Regions from separate parts of the Paenibacillus sp. KACC 21273 genome, predicted to be linked through region 1. Evidence: predicted binding sites of a transcription regulator. Region 1 holds the regulator's gene; the other holds the start of a gene.
What was found. Region 1 encodes Rex, which represses fermentation and respiration genes when NADH is low (regulators of the CRP and FNR family bind a similar motif). Its sites were predicted from a motif close to TTGTGAAATATTTCACAA; they were not measured.

Region 1 (7,473 bases):
CTTTTATAGAAGGTTTAACAGGAATTAAAAATGAAGATGTAGAGAACGCTCCAGAGTTAGACGATGTTATTTTGGAGATGATTCCTCTATTAGAAGATGCTGTGCTTGTCGGGCACAATGTCGGTTTTGATTTAGGATTTTTGCAACGCGCTTTGGATCAGACTGGATATTTGGCATTTACAGGTCGAGTGCTGGATACGATGGATCTGTTACGTATCTTTTTCCCGAATCTATCGAGCTACCAGTTAAGCATGGTAAGTAAAGACTTGGGATTCGTTCATGATCGTCCTCATCAAGCAGATAGTGATGCGTTAGCGACTGCTCATGTATTTCTAAAGTGCTTGGAAGAGTTAAATGATCTACCATTAATTACAGTCCAGCGTTTATCTGAATTATTTGATAATCAGGATAGTGATCTCGGTTGGTATTTTGATGGCGTGCGGATGGAGAAAGAAGCACAGCCGATTCAAGATTTGGACGAACATCGCTTTTTCCGTCAATTGGCGTTAAAAGTAGGCGATTGGAATGAAATTTTGCCGGCTCATGAAGAGCGAGGTAATATGCCACTTGCAGATGTTTCATTTGATGAATTTTTAGAGCAAGTGAAACAAAACTTACGTAATCTGCTTCCTAACTATGAAGAACGGGAACCGCAGAATCGTATGTTTGAAGAAGTGATCAAAGCGATGACCGATGATAAGCATCTATTGATCGAAGCAGGAACAGGAACAGGCAAATCGCTAGGGTACTTATTACCTTCGATTTATCATAGTGTCAAAGAAAACGATCGTGTCATGGTAAGTACGCATACGATTAACTTGCAAGAACAGTTGCGAGAACGCGATATTCCATTATTGACTCAAGTTGTTCCATTTGCATTTCGTGCTGCCGTATTCAAAGGACGCCAGCATTATTTGTGTCTGCGCAAATTTGAGCATAAAATAAATACAAAAGAATTTCAAAGCCCTAAAGAAGATGTATTGATTGCAGCTCAAATGATTGTCTGGTTAAATGCGACAGAAACTGGCGATGATGAAGAACTCAATATGGGTAATCGTGGTGCTGACTTCTGGGAAACGGTAGCCAGTGATACCGATTCTTGTCTGGGTCGTGCATGTCCATGGTTCCGCAAATGTTTTTACCATCGTGCGAAGCATGAAGCAGGTACAGCAGATGTAGTCATTACCAATCACTCGAAATTATTTACCGATGTCAAAGCAGGGCATCAATTGTTACCTGCTTATGATCGCTTGGTTATTGATGAAGCACATCATCTAGAAGATGTTGCAGGTAAGCACTTGGGTATGCATATGAAATATTTCACATTGGTTCATCCACTGTTAAGATTGTTCAAAGACAGCAAAAATGGTCAGTTAGCGATTTTGCGTCAACAATTAGGTTCTTCTGGCAATGAACGTGGTATGGATTGGGCGATAGCGATTGATAATCTATATCCTGAAATTGTAGATGTCAAAGAAAACTGGGATAAATTAAGTGAGTTACTATTTGCTTTGTTACCTCAGCGTAGTGATGCCGCTCCTGGTGAAGCCGGGCAGTTCACGCTTCGACTTTTACCGGAAAAGCAACCGACCGAATGGAATGTGATTACAGAGCTTGAGAATCAGATTCATATCGGCCTTAGTCAGTTGATTCGTAAAGGCGAGCAAGTGATGAATCAGATCAAAGACAGCGATGAGCAGTTAGGCACAGATAGTCTGGTAACAGATGTGTCGGGTCTATTCAAAGACTTAACAGTGGTACGAGATGATCTGCGTCAATTTGTGAAGCTGGAAAGTACAGATACAGTCTACTGGTATGAAGCTAATGGGAATTACCGTAGCAAGTCTTTACAGATGTATGCTGTACCGGTTGATGTGAGCAAGCAATTGAAAGAGTACTTTTTTGATAAAAAGAAAAGTATTATTTTGACATCAGCTACTTTATCAATAGAAAAGAAATTTCAATATATGATTGAACAGTTAGGGCTTGTAGAAGCGGAAAAAGAAGGTCGATTGATGACTGAACAGTTATCTTCACCTTTCAATTATCGTGAGCAATCGCTGTTGTTAATTCCGCGCGATTTTCCAAGTGTCAAAGGCAGTGTTGGTGATGCGTTCTTTGTAGATACGTTAGCGAACTCATTAGCGGAGACTGCCAAAGCGACCAATGGACGAATGATGGTGTTATTTACCTCTTATCGGATGCTCAAGCAGGTGTATGAGCCATTGAAAGAGAAGTTATCACATAGCGATATTGCAGTATTTGGACAAGGGGTCGATGGAGGAAGTCGTACCAAGCTCACTCGAAGATTCCAAGAGCGTTCCGCTTCGGTGTTACTGGGTACAAGTAGCTTCTGGGAAGGGGTCGATATTCCAGGCGAAGCGTTAACCTGTCTGGCGATCGTACGTTTACCTTTTCAACCGCCTAATCATCCACTGCTTGAAGCCAAAAGTGAACGGCTGAAAAAAGAAAAGAAAAATCCATTTATGAAATTATCTGTACCGCAAGCAGTTATCCGTTTCAAACAAGGTTTTGGTAGATTAGTACGGACATCTAGTGATCGGGGAATCGTTATTGTCTATGACACTCGTGTGATCGAGTCCTATTATGGCAAGCATTTTCTATATTCATTGCCCGGTCCCAAAATGGAACATATGCCGACAGAGCAGATGGTACCCCGTATTACAGAATGGCTTAGCCAGGCCGAACCTGAAAAGGAAACTGTAAATCAAGAGGGGGAGCAAGCATGAAATCCGACAAAATATCAGAAGCAGTCGTGCGAAGACTACCTGTATACCTTAGATATCTGAACGAACTTCACACACGTGAAGTTCCTACAGTGTCTTCGCAAGAACTGGGACAAAAATTAGACTTGAATCCAGCACAAATTCGCAAAGATTTAGCTTATTTTGGAGATTTTGGACGTAAAGGGATCGGTTATGATGTATCGTATTTGATTGAGAAAATACGTCATATTTTAAAATTAGATCAACAAATCAATGTGGCACTTGTAGGCGCTGGTAATCTAGGGCATGCCCTTTCTAACTATAATATGTATCTAAAAGAAACAATGAAAATCGTAGCTGTGTTTGATTCCAACGATTCGAAAGTAGGCTCTTTAATCAATACATTAGTCGTACAGCCTATTGATGAACTTGGAATTACAGTCAAAGCGAGAAGTATTCGTATCGGAATTGTTACAGTGCCTAATGTTGAAGCACAGCGTGTAGCAGATCAGTTAATTGAAGCAGGGGTCGAGGCTATTTTGAACTTTGCACCGATTATTTTGAAAGCTCCACCGCATATTCGTGTGCATACTGCTGATTTTACAACGGATTTATTAAGCCTTGCCTATTATCTGGAAGATGGAAAGGAACATGAAACTAATGAATAACACCTCGAACAAATGGGTCATCAAAAACGGTATGTTTGCTGTAATGAGCGAAGAGAAATCAATGCTTTTTGGACATATGGTGATTGAAGATGGATGGATTACGTATCTTGGAGAAGAAGAACCTGTGATCGAAGAAGACACAACCGTAGTGGATGGCAATCATTTGTTCTTTATTCCGGGTCTAGTCAACAGTCATGGTCATGCAGCGATGTCGTTGTTACGTGGATATGGAGATGATCTTGCTCTACAAGTATGGTTACAAGAAAAAATGTGGCCGATGGAAGCGAAATTTACAAGTGACGATGTGTACTGGGGAACTGCTCTGTCTGTATTAGAAATGTTAAAAGGCGGTACAACTACATTCCTCGATATGTATGATCGCTCAGAACGTGTAGCCGAAGTGGTAGAACAATCGGGTATGCGTGCAGTATTGATGCGTGGTGTAATCGGCTTGTGTTCAGAAGAAGAACAAAAGCAAAAGCTAAAACAATCAATCGACTTTGCACGTGATTGGCATGGTCAAGCGAATGGACGTATTACAACGATGATGTCTCCACATGCACCGTATACTTGTCCACCTGCATACATCGAACAATTTGTACAAGCAGCTCATGATTTGGATTTGCCGCTGCATACACATATGTCTGAGACACTAGCAGAAGTTCAATTAAACGTTACAGATTATGGATTACGTCCTGTAGCTCATTTGGAGAAATTAGGATTTTTCACTCGTCCAGCATTGTTAGCGCATGCTGTTCATTTGAATGATGAAGAGATCGAAGTGCTTGCTGAGAATAAAGTAGCGATTTCTCATAACCCGGGTAGTAACCTCAAATTAGCAAGTGGTGTAGCACGTGTACCTGATCTGTTGCGTGCAGGCGTTGTTGTGTCTTTGGGAACAGATGGCCCGGCAAGTAATAACAATCTGGATATGTTTGAAGAAATGCGTTTGGCTGCTCTTATTCATAAAGGAGTATCCGGCGATCCAACAGCTGTGCCTGCATTAGAAGCATTGAAAATGGGTACTGAATACGGTGCAAGATCTGTATTTTTGAATGATGTAGGTACATTCGCTGTAGGAATGAAAGCTGATATTACAGCACTTAATGTAGATCAACCGCATTTCTTACCACGTACTGATTTTATTTCACATACAATCTATTCTGCATCTGCTAAAGATGTATTGCATGTCTGGGTAGACGGTAAGCAATTGATCAAAGACGGTATATCATTAACATTGGATGAAGAAAAAATTCGTCATGAAGCCCAAAGTGCTTTTGAAGGTTTGCTTAAACGCTAACTGGAAGTCGACAGGAAAGGATGGCGTGTTTTGCGAAATTTGGGAAGTGGCAAGTGGATTGCAATCATTATCGTTGTAGTAGGATTGCTGATTTTAGGTGTAAATCAATTTTATGTGCATGTAATGGCAAAGCCATGGAGTAAAGAACAACTGGCTATTAACAGCGCACAGGAAAAAGCGGATATTGTATCTGTGACGCGTACGTTCAATTCCGTCTGGACAGATAGTTCAACGTATTGGGTTGTAGAAGGTAAAAATACAGCACAAGAAGATCTAATGGTCTGGGTCAAATTTAATATAGACGGTTCGGTAGCAGAAGGAGCTAATGCAGTGCATGTTGAGAAAACAGCAGGTACAGTATCCTATCAAGCCGCCACCGATCTTTTGCAAAAAGATTTGCCTGGAGCAGAAGCTGTACGAATTGTACCTGGCTCATATAATGGAAAATATGCATGGCAAGTTTTTGCCAAACTGAATGAACGTTATTATTATCTTTTCTACAATTTCCGTGATGGAACCAAATTAGGTGGACCTATGGAATTGCCTGCAACTTTAAAAGGAACAGGGCAAGAATAACATCATCAAGCTCAAACCATATAAAAAAGCATGATCTAAGGAATTCATATACTGAATCCAAAGATCATGCTTTTTTGTTAATTAAGCATAGATTATAAACGGAATTGCAGTACCGTATTTTGTAATTTCTCAGCCATAGAATGAAGTGTAGCGGTATGAGCTGTACTTTCTTCCAAGAAAGCTAATTGTTCTTCTGTAGCTGCACTTACGCTTTCAGTGTTAGAAGCAACATGATCGGTCAAGCTTGAGATATTTTCCATAGATTTGACAATCTTCTGTGAATGTTCCGATAAATGATGGATAGAATCAGTCACTTCTTTAATTTCAGAAGTGGTATGATCGGTTAGAGATTTAATGGTATTAAACAAATTACCTACAGAATGAGCCGCAGCAATACCTTGACTTACTTCTTTAACCATGTTTTCCACCGATTTGGTAGCACCTTTTGTTTCACTTTGAATAGCATTGACAAGTGCTCTCACCCGATCTACGGATTCATTGGTTTCGTTAGAAAGTTTACGGATTTCGGAAGTAACTACAGCAAATCCACGTCCGTGTTCACCTGCACGTGCAGCTTCAATTGCTGCATTGAGAGAAAGAAGACCCGTCTGAGCTGCAATCGAAGAAATTGCATTATTGATTTCTTCAATTTCTCCAGAGCGTTTGTTTAACGAAGAAATAATCACTTCCAATTTACTCATACGTTGATGAATTTGATCCATTTGGTTCATAACATGTACTATTTCTTGATTACCGAGTAGCGCTTGACTTTGTGCTTGTTGCGCAACGCTCATCGCTTGCTGGCTACTTTGATCAATCTGCTGAATATCCTTATTAACATCATAGACAGTTTGTAATCCACCTTCTACAATTTTAACTTGATCCTGTGTACTGCTAGATAGATCAGACATAATGTCTGCAACGTGTTCAGCAGCTTTACCTGTTTCAGACGTACCACTAGCAACATCTTTAGAAATTGTAATAACCTGTGAAGCATTATCATTAATTTCATGAACAAGATGACGCAAGTTATTTTTCATACTATTAAAGGAAATAGCTAACTCCCCTAATTCATCTTTTTGCTTAACATTTACATCTTCAATATTGAGATCCCCTGTAGAAATAGATTTGGCTGCTTTACTTAATTTTTGTAATGGTTTGGAGATAAGACGTGAAATAAAGATGCCAATAATAATCGCTAATGCGAAGTTAATGATGCTGATTGCGATAGCTAGCTGGCGAACATGTGCTATTTTTTGTGTATTTTCATCTTTGGCAGCCGTCATCAAAGCATCTTGTTGATCCGAAAATTGTTGAGCAAACTTAACAATAATACTTCCTACAGGAATAACACTGGTAATCACATCAAGATAAGATTGATCCACTTGAGCAGGAGGCAGGTTGAACAGTTCTTGGGCGTGGGTTTTGTAATACTCGTTCATTTTCAGCATATAATCTAATTGAGCGGTATCTTCTTTGGAGACGACTAAGCTTTTCATCTCATTCAAAAGTTTGGTCGTCTGATCATTCGTACTTAATAATTGAGAACCATAGTACGAATCGCGACTCAGCATATAGGTCTGCATATATCCATTTTGAGTAGTAGCATAAAATTTTAAATTATCTGCTTGTGATTTTAGAGTGACATAACGATCCAAAATTGTACTCATCGATTGCTGAATTTGTTGAAGAGACATAATATAGATCACTCCCGCACAGCCAGCAATAAGAGCAATGGCAAGAAATCCAGCTAAAAGCTTATGCAGGATAGATAGACGCATCGCAGACCACTCCTTCATATATACTTATTTCCATTTCGCTATATACTTTTCTTCATTAGCTGGGGTAATCAGTTCATAAGGAATGCTGATTTCTTTAGGAACTTGTTTACCATTAGCAGCTTCTATTGCTGTTTGAAGACCTTGACTACCTTGAGCTGATGCATTTTGAAAAACGGTAACTTTTAATTTATTAGCTTTCATAAAATTCAAAGCATCCATCGTACCATCTACACCTGCAAATACAATATTTTGATCTTTTCCATCCATTTGAGTTGCAAGAATAGCCCCAATAATCATTTCATCATTATTGGCAACAACCGCATCAATTTGTTGACCGGATGCTAACCATTTGGCCATTAGTGCCATACTTTTAGCGCGATCATAATTCGCTGTTTCTTCAAAAACAATTTTCATATTAGGAT
Region 2 (7,473 bases), 600 kb from region 1:
CCCGAAGACCATCGATTGATTATAGAAGCTTGTGAAGCAAAAGAAAGTCTATTAACTGCGGAACGAATAGAACAGAATTGGATGAGTCTGGGTAACTGGTTAGCTTCTTCGGCTGATCATACCCAATCTGCTACCGATCAAGGTGAACGATGAAAGCTGTTCTGATTGGTGTCGCGGCGGCATTCTTTTTTGCTTTTACATTTGTACTGAATCGATCGATGGAAGTTAGTGGAGGAAGCTGGTTATGGAGTGCATCGCTTCGCTACTTTTTTATGATCCCTTTACTGGCTATACTGGTTATTCTACGTGGTAATCTACAATCGTTATGGCTTGAAATGAAGAAATCTCCTATCCAGTGGTTGATATGGAGTATTATCGGTTTTGGTTTGTTTTATGCACCGCTGTGTGCGGCGGCTATCTATTCACCGGGTTGGTTAACAGCAGCGGCTTTTGAAATGACGATTGTTGCGGGTATGATTATGTCGCCATTATTTCTATTTGTCCGGTATACACCTGAAGGCCCGATCAAAGAACGGGGCAAGATACCGAGAGCAGGGATGTTAGCAGCGTTAATTATTTTGACAGGAATTGCATTAATGCAATGGGAGCAAATTAGACAACATACAGAAGGCGCTAGCTGGCAAGGCATTGTCCTTATCACTATTGCTGCTTTTGCTTATCCGTTAGGCAATCGTAAAATGATGGAAGTCTGTGATGGACGATTGGATGCTTTTCAGCGAACACTGGGAATGAGTATTGCCAGTCTTCCCGTATGGATCATTTTGGCTTGGATTGGTTATATGCACTCAGGACTGCCTTCTACTGCACAGACAGGACAGACATTTCTAGTGGCGCTATTCTCCGGCGTTGTAGCTACCGTGTTGTTCTTCGGGGCTACCGATCAAGTAAGACACCATCCTGCTCGTCTAGCGACTGTAGAAGCAACCCAAGCGTTAGAAGTCGTATTCACTTTACTGGGAGAATGGTTGCTTCTGGGTGTAATGCTATCCTCTATAGGAATGTGGGTAGGATTGATACTGGTGATCGGTGGCATGGGCGTTAACGCATGGTTATCGATTCGTGAACCAGGTATCACCCGCAAGCGAAAATCCAATCAATCAGTAATGTAATGTTTTTACGGAGATAATGTACAATTCGGTCATGATCAGATTATTGTCACTGATCATTATGCGAATAATTGAGCGATATTAAAGGAGTTTATTATGCGATTTGATATTCAATTTTTATCTTTTTTTGTACTGCAAGTTGAAGGCAAAGAAGGGCAGACGAACAAAAATTATAAACATTATCAGACATTAGATGACGATGAGTATGAAGAAAGTGAAATCAAAAAATTTCTTCATGCTGAATTTACTCGTACCGCTAAGCGCAAAGTAGAAAAAAATCCAGGCACAGAACAACCGCCTACCAAAATAGGTACATTTTTAGTAGAACCGGGACATGAATTGACCAGTAATCCCAACTTCAATCTATTTACTCGCCTTAGAGCTGTTGATAACAAAGAAGATTTCAAAAATGCTTGCGACGATCTGGTACGTAGCTATCTGGAAACAAGCTCTGTACGTGGAGGAGCATTGATTATTACACAAGCAAAGCTAGATACCCATTTTGACGATCCATTTATTTTTGTAATGAAATGTGATTTTGAACAGCGGATTGCACGTATCTCTGATGAACGTAGTCTGATTAGCGAAGTGGAAATGGCGATCAGTGCTCGGAATATGAAATCGATCCAATATCCTCATATGCCAGAAGAAGGAATGATTGAAGAATGGGAGCTCAAAATTCATCAATCGTCCCATGCGCGGTACTTTGAAGACTTTTTGAAATATATTACGTATGAACAATCTATTCCTGAGATTGTAAATGAACGAGTAATGGATTATGTACAGACTTATGTGGAAGAAAAGTGGCCGGATGCGGCTAACCTAGAACGTCAACAGGAAGAGCATGATCTAGAATTATGGGCAGCCAGTGAAAAACGCGATATTCAAGAAAAATGGGAACCTCAACATGTGATCGAAGCGGCAGAGCGTATCGTAGAGATCAAGCCAGAGATTGAGATCAAAATGAAGCTAGGGGATACCAGTATTCGTGGACTACTAGCTGATTACGGATACCGACTGCATATTGCCAAATTAGGCGATCATTATGCAATGGTGATTGAAGGCGATGCGTTTACATTTGATAAAGGATTTTCCCCGGTCGAACTGTTACAGCCGGAGTCTTTTGAAGTGGTCGCTAGACGATTAGTAGATCGCGCCAATGAAGCACCTGAACGTGATGATGATATTCCTTATTGATCAGATAACAGCAAAATTTGATCTATACAATCAAAAAAAGTGGATTCAGGGTTTTACACCTAAATCCACTTTTTTTATACTGAGAAGTCATTCTATAGATATAGATGAATTAGAGATTTGTCATATGAATAGAATATAGTCTATAGTTATCTATATACGACTTAAATATCTAGCTGTGCAATCTGATCTTTCAGTTTTTTCGCAGAATCACGTAGTAATTGTTCTTCATGCTCATTCATAGGAATCGGTAGTTTTGCCTGAATACCATCTCGACCGACAATTGCAGGTACACCGAGATATACATCAGAGATTCCATGATAATCTTCAAGTAGAGAAGATACATTCAATACAGCGTGTTCATTTTGCAAAATAGCGGCTACAATGCGGTCTAGTGCGAGTGCTATTGCATACGATGTAGAGCCTTTAGCATTGATAATTTCGTAAGCGGCGTTTTTCGTATTTTCAAAGATTTCGTTTTGTTTGTCTTCTTCAAAATCCAGTGGAGCTCCTGCAATATTAGACAGACTCCATACCGGCAACTCGGAATCACCATGTTCACCAATAATATGAGCATGAATACTACGAGGATCAATACCTTTTTCCTTACCAATTAAATAACGGAAGCGTGCGCTATCGAGTAATGTACCGGAACCAATCACTCGATTAGATGGCCAACCGCTTTTTTTCCAGGATACATAACTGAGTATATCTACTGGATTAGTAGCGATCAGTAGAATACCACTATTATTATATTTCGTAATATTCGAAATAATCTCTTCGAAGATGGCTGAGTTCCGATTTAACAAATCGATCCGGGTTTCGCCTGGACGTTGATTTGAACCGGCAGCGATAATGATAATATCTGCGTCTTTGCAATCCGAATAATCACCTGCCCATAGTTTGACGCCGCCGACAAATGGGAGTCCGTGGTTCATATCGAGTGCTTCGCCAAGAGCTTTGTTGTGATTCGCATCAATAAAGACGAGTTCAGACATTCTCTTGTGGAGTAGAAGGGTGTAAGCGGTTGTGGAGCCTACGGCTCCTGTGCCAATAACAACGACACGGTGGGGCTTGGATACAGATTCAGATACTGTCATTTTTTATCATCTCCTTAATTGATCTTTGTTACAGATTCGCTACTATTGTAACGGAAAGCGCGACCAATGTAAAAAGGATCACACATCAGCAAATGCACAAAGTCGCTGAAAACCCTGCTAAAACAGCGAAATCTGTAATCGCTTGTAACTTTTCTGTAAACAACCTATGTTCATTTTAGTTTACTCTTATAAGGGTCATGAATAATTGAAATACGATAGCTTTATGTAAGTGCGGAAGGAGCGAAGGAATGAAGTTAACTATGCGCAAAGCGCTTTTCATATGGATTACACTTGTGTTTGTACTTAGTGCTTGTCAATCTTCTACAAGTGATTATGATCCAGCAGCAGACAAAGCATCAACTCAAGAACTCAAAAAAATGCAAACTGAAGATCAGGGGCAGACACTTACCCTTAACCATACAGCAACATCCGATACGAAGCAGGGGGGATCTTCTGCTGAAAGAGGATATAAGATTCAGACAAGACTGACAGACTTTCAACTACTAAGTGCTAGTGCAGGGCTTGCGTGGGGTGTAACCCGTAACGAATTACGTATATATGTTACACAGGATAGTGGAGACACATGGGATAATGTATCTCCTGCACAAACGGTCACTTTTTCAGAACCACCTACGTATGGCAAAGATATCTTTTTCCTGAATCAAAATAACGGCTGGGTGATTCGCAATGCGTCAGGTGTAGGAGAAACACTGATTCTGCATACTACTGATGGCGGGCAAAATTGGAACTTTGCTACATTAAATGATGAAGCTACTGTATTGGGCATTTATTTTATTGATAGTAGCAATGGTTGGGTAATGACTTCTTTGGATTCATCAAAAGATTCAGCAGATATGCAAGAGAAAGCATTATATACCACTACCGATGGTGGTAACACATGGAAAAAAATTATGCAAAACACAGGCGTATTTGTAACTGAAGGTTCAACCGCTCAAGCGATCCCGCAATTAGGTAAGCTGGTAGGAATGTCTTTTCGAGATCGTAACAATGGATTTGTAACTCTGGAACAACATGGTACACCTCATTTATATATTACAAGTAATGGGGGCAAAACCTGGAAAACAGGGCCAGACTTTGATAAAAATAAAAAATTGCCAGCTTGTCATTCTTTCACCACAGGCAAACCTCAATTTTTTGGTGATAGCAAAACAGCAGGCTGGATGAATATTGGTTGTGTGAAAGATAGCCAGACTAGCTATAACGGATACTTTACTCATGATGCAGGGAAGACATGGAACTTTGCTCCATTTGCTCTACAAGCGCAGACCGGAGTCAATCAATCGATGGGACCTACTTTTTTAAATGATAAAATCGGTTGGTCTGTAGTCAATGGCATCGTGTACCGTACAGCTAATCAAGGCAAAACATGGAAAGCTTTACCTATCAATAACACATTGCAGAACACATTGAATAAATATCCTGAATTGGTTAAATTGCAATTTTTCTCTGCGGATGTAGGCTGGTTATTAGTTGCCAAAAATGAAGAACGACGTTCTTTATTAATGCAGACGACAGACGGTGGCAAAACATGGCATGTACTATAAAAAAATAATAGCAGATAAGTAAAAAAGATCGATGACGTACGCCAATATGGGGTTGTGTCATCGATCTTTTGTATATCACAATAGCTTCTTTTTAGAACATCAAAAAATAATTTAAAATTCTTTGTTGATTGTGAAAAAAATCACATTAATGTAGTTTTAAATCAGTTATGCTTGGGATGTAGAAAAAACAAGGAGATGATTAAGATGAGAAACAATACTAATGAAAATCTTACTAACTTTTACATGAACCTTTGCTACACTTGTCTAGATGCTAATGAATGTCGTGAAGAAGAAGCTTGCAAAGCATGTTGGGCAGATCAAGGTGTATTGGATGCCGCTAAAGATGATACTCAGGAGCTTTTACAAGCGTATTATGCATAATCGATCAGCAAGCTTATTTACAGGTCAGACTAGACATTCCAAAGGATTATATACCGGCACTTCATAAAGGAACACACTTCACAGATAGATAAGAAGTGTGTTCCTTTGTTGATTTTTAGACTACCAGATTACATATGAGCTAGACAGGTATGTTTCGTAATGCTCTTAATCGTTGAAATAAGCAGTATAGAACCATCGTACTTATAGACGAACTCCAAAGGGGATACATTATGAAATATGCTTCTAAAACAGTTATCGTAACCGGTGCAGCCAAAGGAATCGGTAAAGCTGTAGCCGAAAGTTATGCCGCAGAAGGAGCTATCGTATTTTTAACAGATACGTTAGAGCCAGAAGGTGCTTCAGTTGCCGCGACTATTCGTGAAAGTGGTGGACAAGCTCATTTTCTACCTTGTGATGTACGTCGTGAACAAGATGTAATCGATACGATTCAAGAAATTGTAAATACGACCGGACAGATAGATATAGTAATCAACAATGCTGGGGTATCCCGCTGGAAATCTCCTTATGAATTAAGTCTAGATGAGTGGGACGATGTAATGAACACCAATGTAAGAGCATGCTTTCTGGTATCACGTGAAGCGGCCAAAGTGATGCGTGATCATGAAGGTGGTTCGATCGTCAATATTTCCTCAACACGTGCTCATATGTCTGAGCCTCACTCTGAAGCTTATGCTGCTTCTAAAGGCGGTATTACAGCGATTACGCATGCTTTGTCTGTATCACTTGGCCCTGATCATATTACTGTTAACGCGATTAGCCCCGGTTGGATCGAGACAGGTGATTATAGTGCGTTGAAAAAAGAAGATCATGAGCAACATCCTGCTGGACGTGTAGGTACACCTCAAGATGTTGCAAGAACCTGTTTATTTTTGACCGATCCAGAAAATTCTTTTATTACAGGTGCAGAATTAATTGTAGATGGTGGAATGACACGCAAAATGATCTATGTAGAGTAGAACATAGTATAATGCACATAACAAAAAGAGATGCGATATAGTCGCACCTCTTTTTTTGTATATACATGCAATCTGTTGAATTTGTATCGTAGTGTATCTATTCGTAAGCATATAAATTTAGCTTGAAATATAACTCAAGCCCAATTCCAATCGAATGATCACTTGCTATTAATTAGAAGTCACTAGGCGCTTACTCCATTTTTCTTTAAATAATGGCAATGTGCTTTCACCAAAAATCTGTGCTTCTTCTAAATGAGGATAGCTGGATAGAATAAAAGAAGTAATGCCAATCTCTGCATATTCGATCAGACGATCTGAGACTTGATCTGGTGTACCGACAAACATCAAAGCTCCACCTGAACGAAGATTCGATAATCCTGCCCAAAGGTTAGGTCCAACTACAAAGTCATTTTGAGCGGCTGCATCGCGAATCTGATTTTGACGTGTCTGACCTGTAGCACCTGTCTGACTAAAGGAAGCTTTGGCACGTTCAATCGTTTCTGGATCGATATCTTTGATCAGATCACGTGCGGCTTGCCATGCTTCTTCTTCAGTATCACGAACCAGAACTTGAGCGCGCATACCGATACGAAGAGGGCGCACTTCGCCATGTTCTTGCGCATAGTCTGCTTGAGCTTGTTTGAGTTCTTCGACTTGCTCTCGAATCATTTCAAGGGGTTCGCCCCACATTAGAAATACGTCTGAATATGCTGCACCGACAGATTTTGCCATTGCAGAACTACCGCCGAAGTAGATCGGAAGTGTAGGCTTTTGAACAGTAGCCGGACGGCTTGTACCGCCTTTTAATTCATAGTATTCTCCTTTGAAATCCACTTTGTGATTGGATACAGAAGAATGATTATTACTGCCAAATTCTGTTGAAGAAAGACCAGCAGCTTGTTCCCACACACTTTTCATAATATGCACATATTCACGAGTACGGGCATATTTCTCATCATGAGCACGAGCAAGTGGATCGCCTAATTCTTCTAGATCATCAGGAGAACTGCCAGTTACGATATTAATACGTGCTCGTCCACCGGATAAGTTATCTAGCCCTGCTGCCATACGTGCGGCTAATACAGGAGCGATCAACCCCGGGCGAAGAGCCACAAGAGGTTTGAGTGTA

Region 2: a site for Rex is predicted at 3,488-3,505, ahead of PQ460_RS11830 (L-lactate dehydrogenase). Genes of this name have one in related genera too.

What each region holds. Positions count from the first base shown of each region.
Region 1 is NZ_CP117876.1:2,030,708-2,038,180, forward strand. It holds gene dinG (ATP-dependent DNA helicase DinG) at 1-2,750, shown strand, start outside; gene PQ460_RS09245 (redox-sensing transcriptional repressor Rex) at 2,747-3,394, shown strand; gene PQ460_RS09250 (amidohydrolase) at 3,387-4,694, shown strand; gene PQ460_RS09255 (cell wall elongation regulator TseB-like domain-containing protein) at 4,725-5,270, shown strand; gene PQ460_RS09260 (methyl-accepting chemotaxis protein) at 5,363-7,051, opposite strand; gene PQ460_RS09265 (sugar ABC transporter substrate-binding protein) at 7,076-7,473, opposite strand, start outside.
Region 2 is NZ_CP117876.1:2,627,831-2,635,303, forward strand. It holds gene PQ460_RS11815 (GntR family transcriptional regulator) at 1-153, shown strand, start outside; gene PQ460_RS11820 (DMT family transporter) at 150-1,130, shown strand; gene PQ460_RS11825 (DUF3900 domain-containing protein) at 1,224-2,324, shown strand; gene PQ460_RS11830 (L-lactate dehydrogenase) at 2,486-3,421, opposite strand; gene PQ460_RS11835 (WD40/YVTN/BNR-like repeat-containing protein) at 3,670-4,986, shown strand; gene PQ460_RS11840 (hypothetical protein) at 5,191-5,367, shown strand; gene PQ460_RS11845 (SDR family NAD(P)-dependent oxidoreductase) at 5,598-6,344, shown strand; gene PQ460_RS11850 (LLM class flavin-dependent oxidoreductase) at 6,513-7,473, opposite strand, start outside.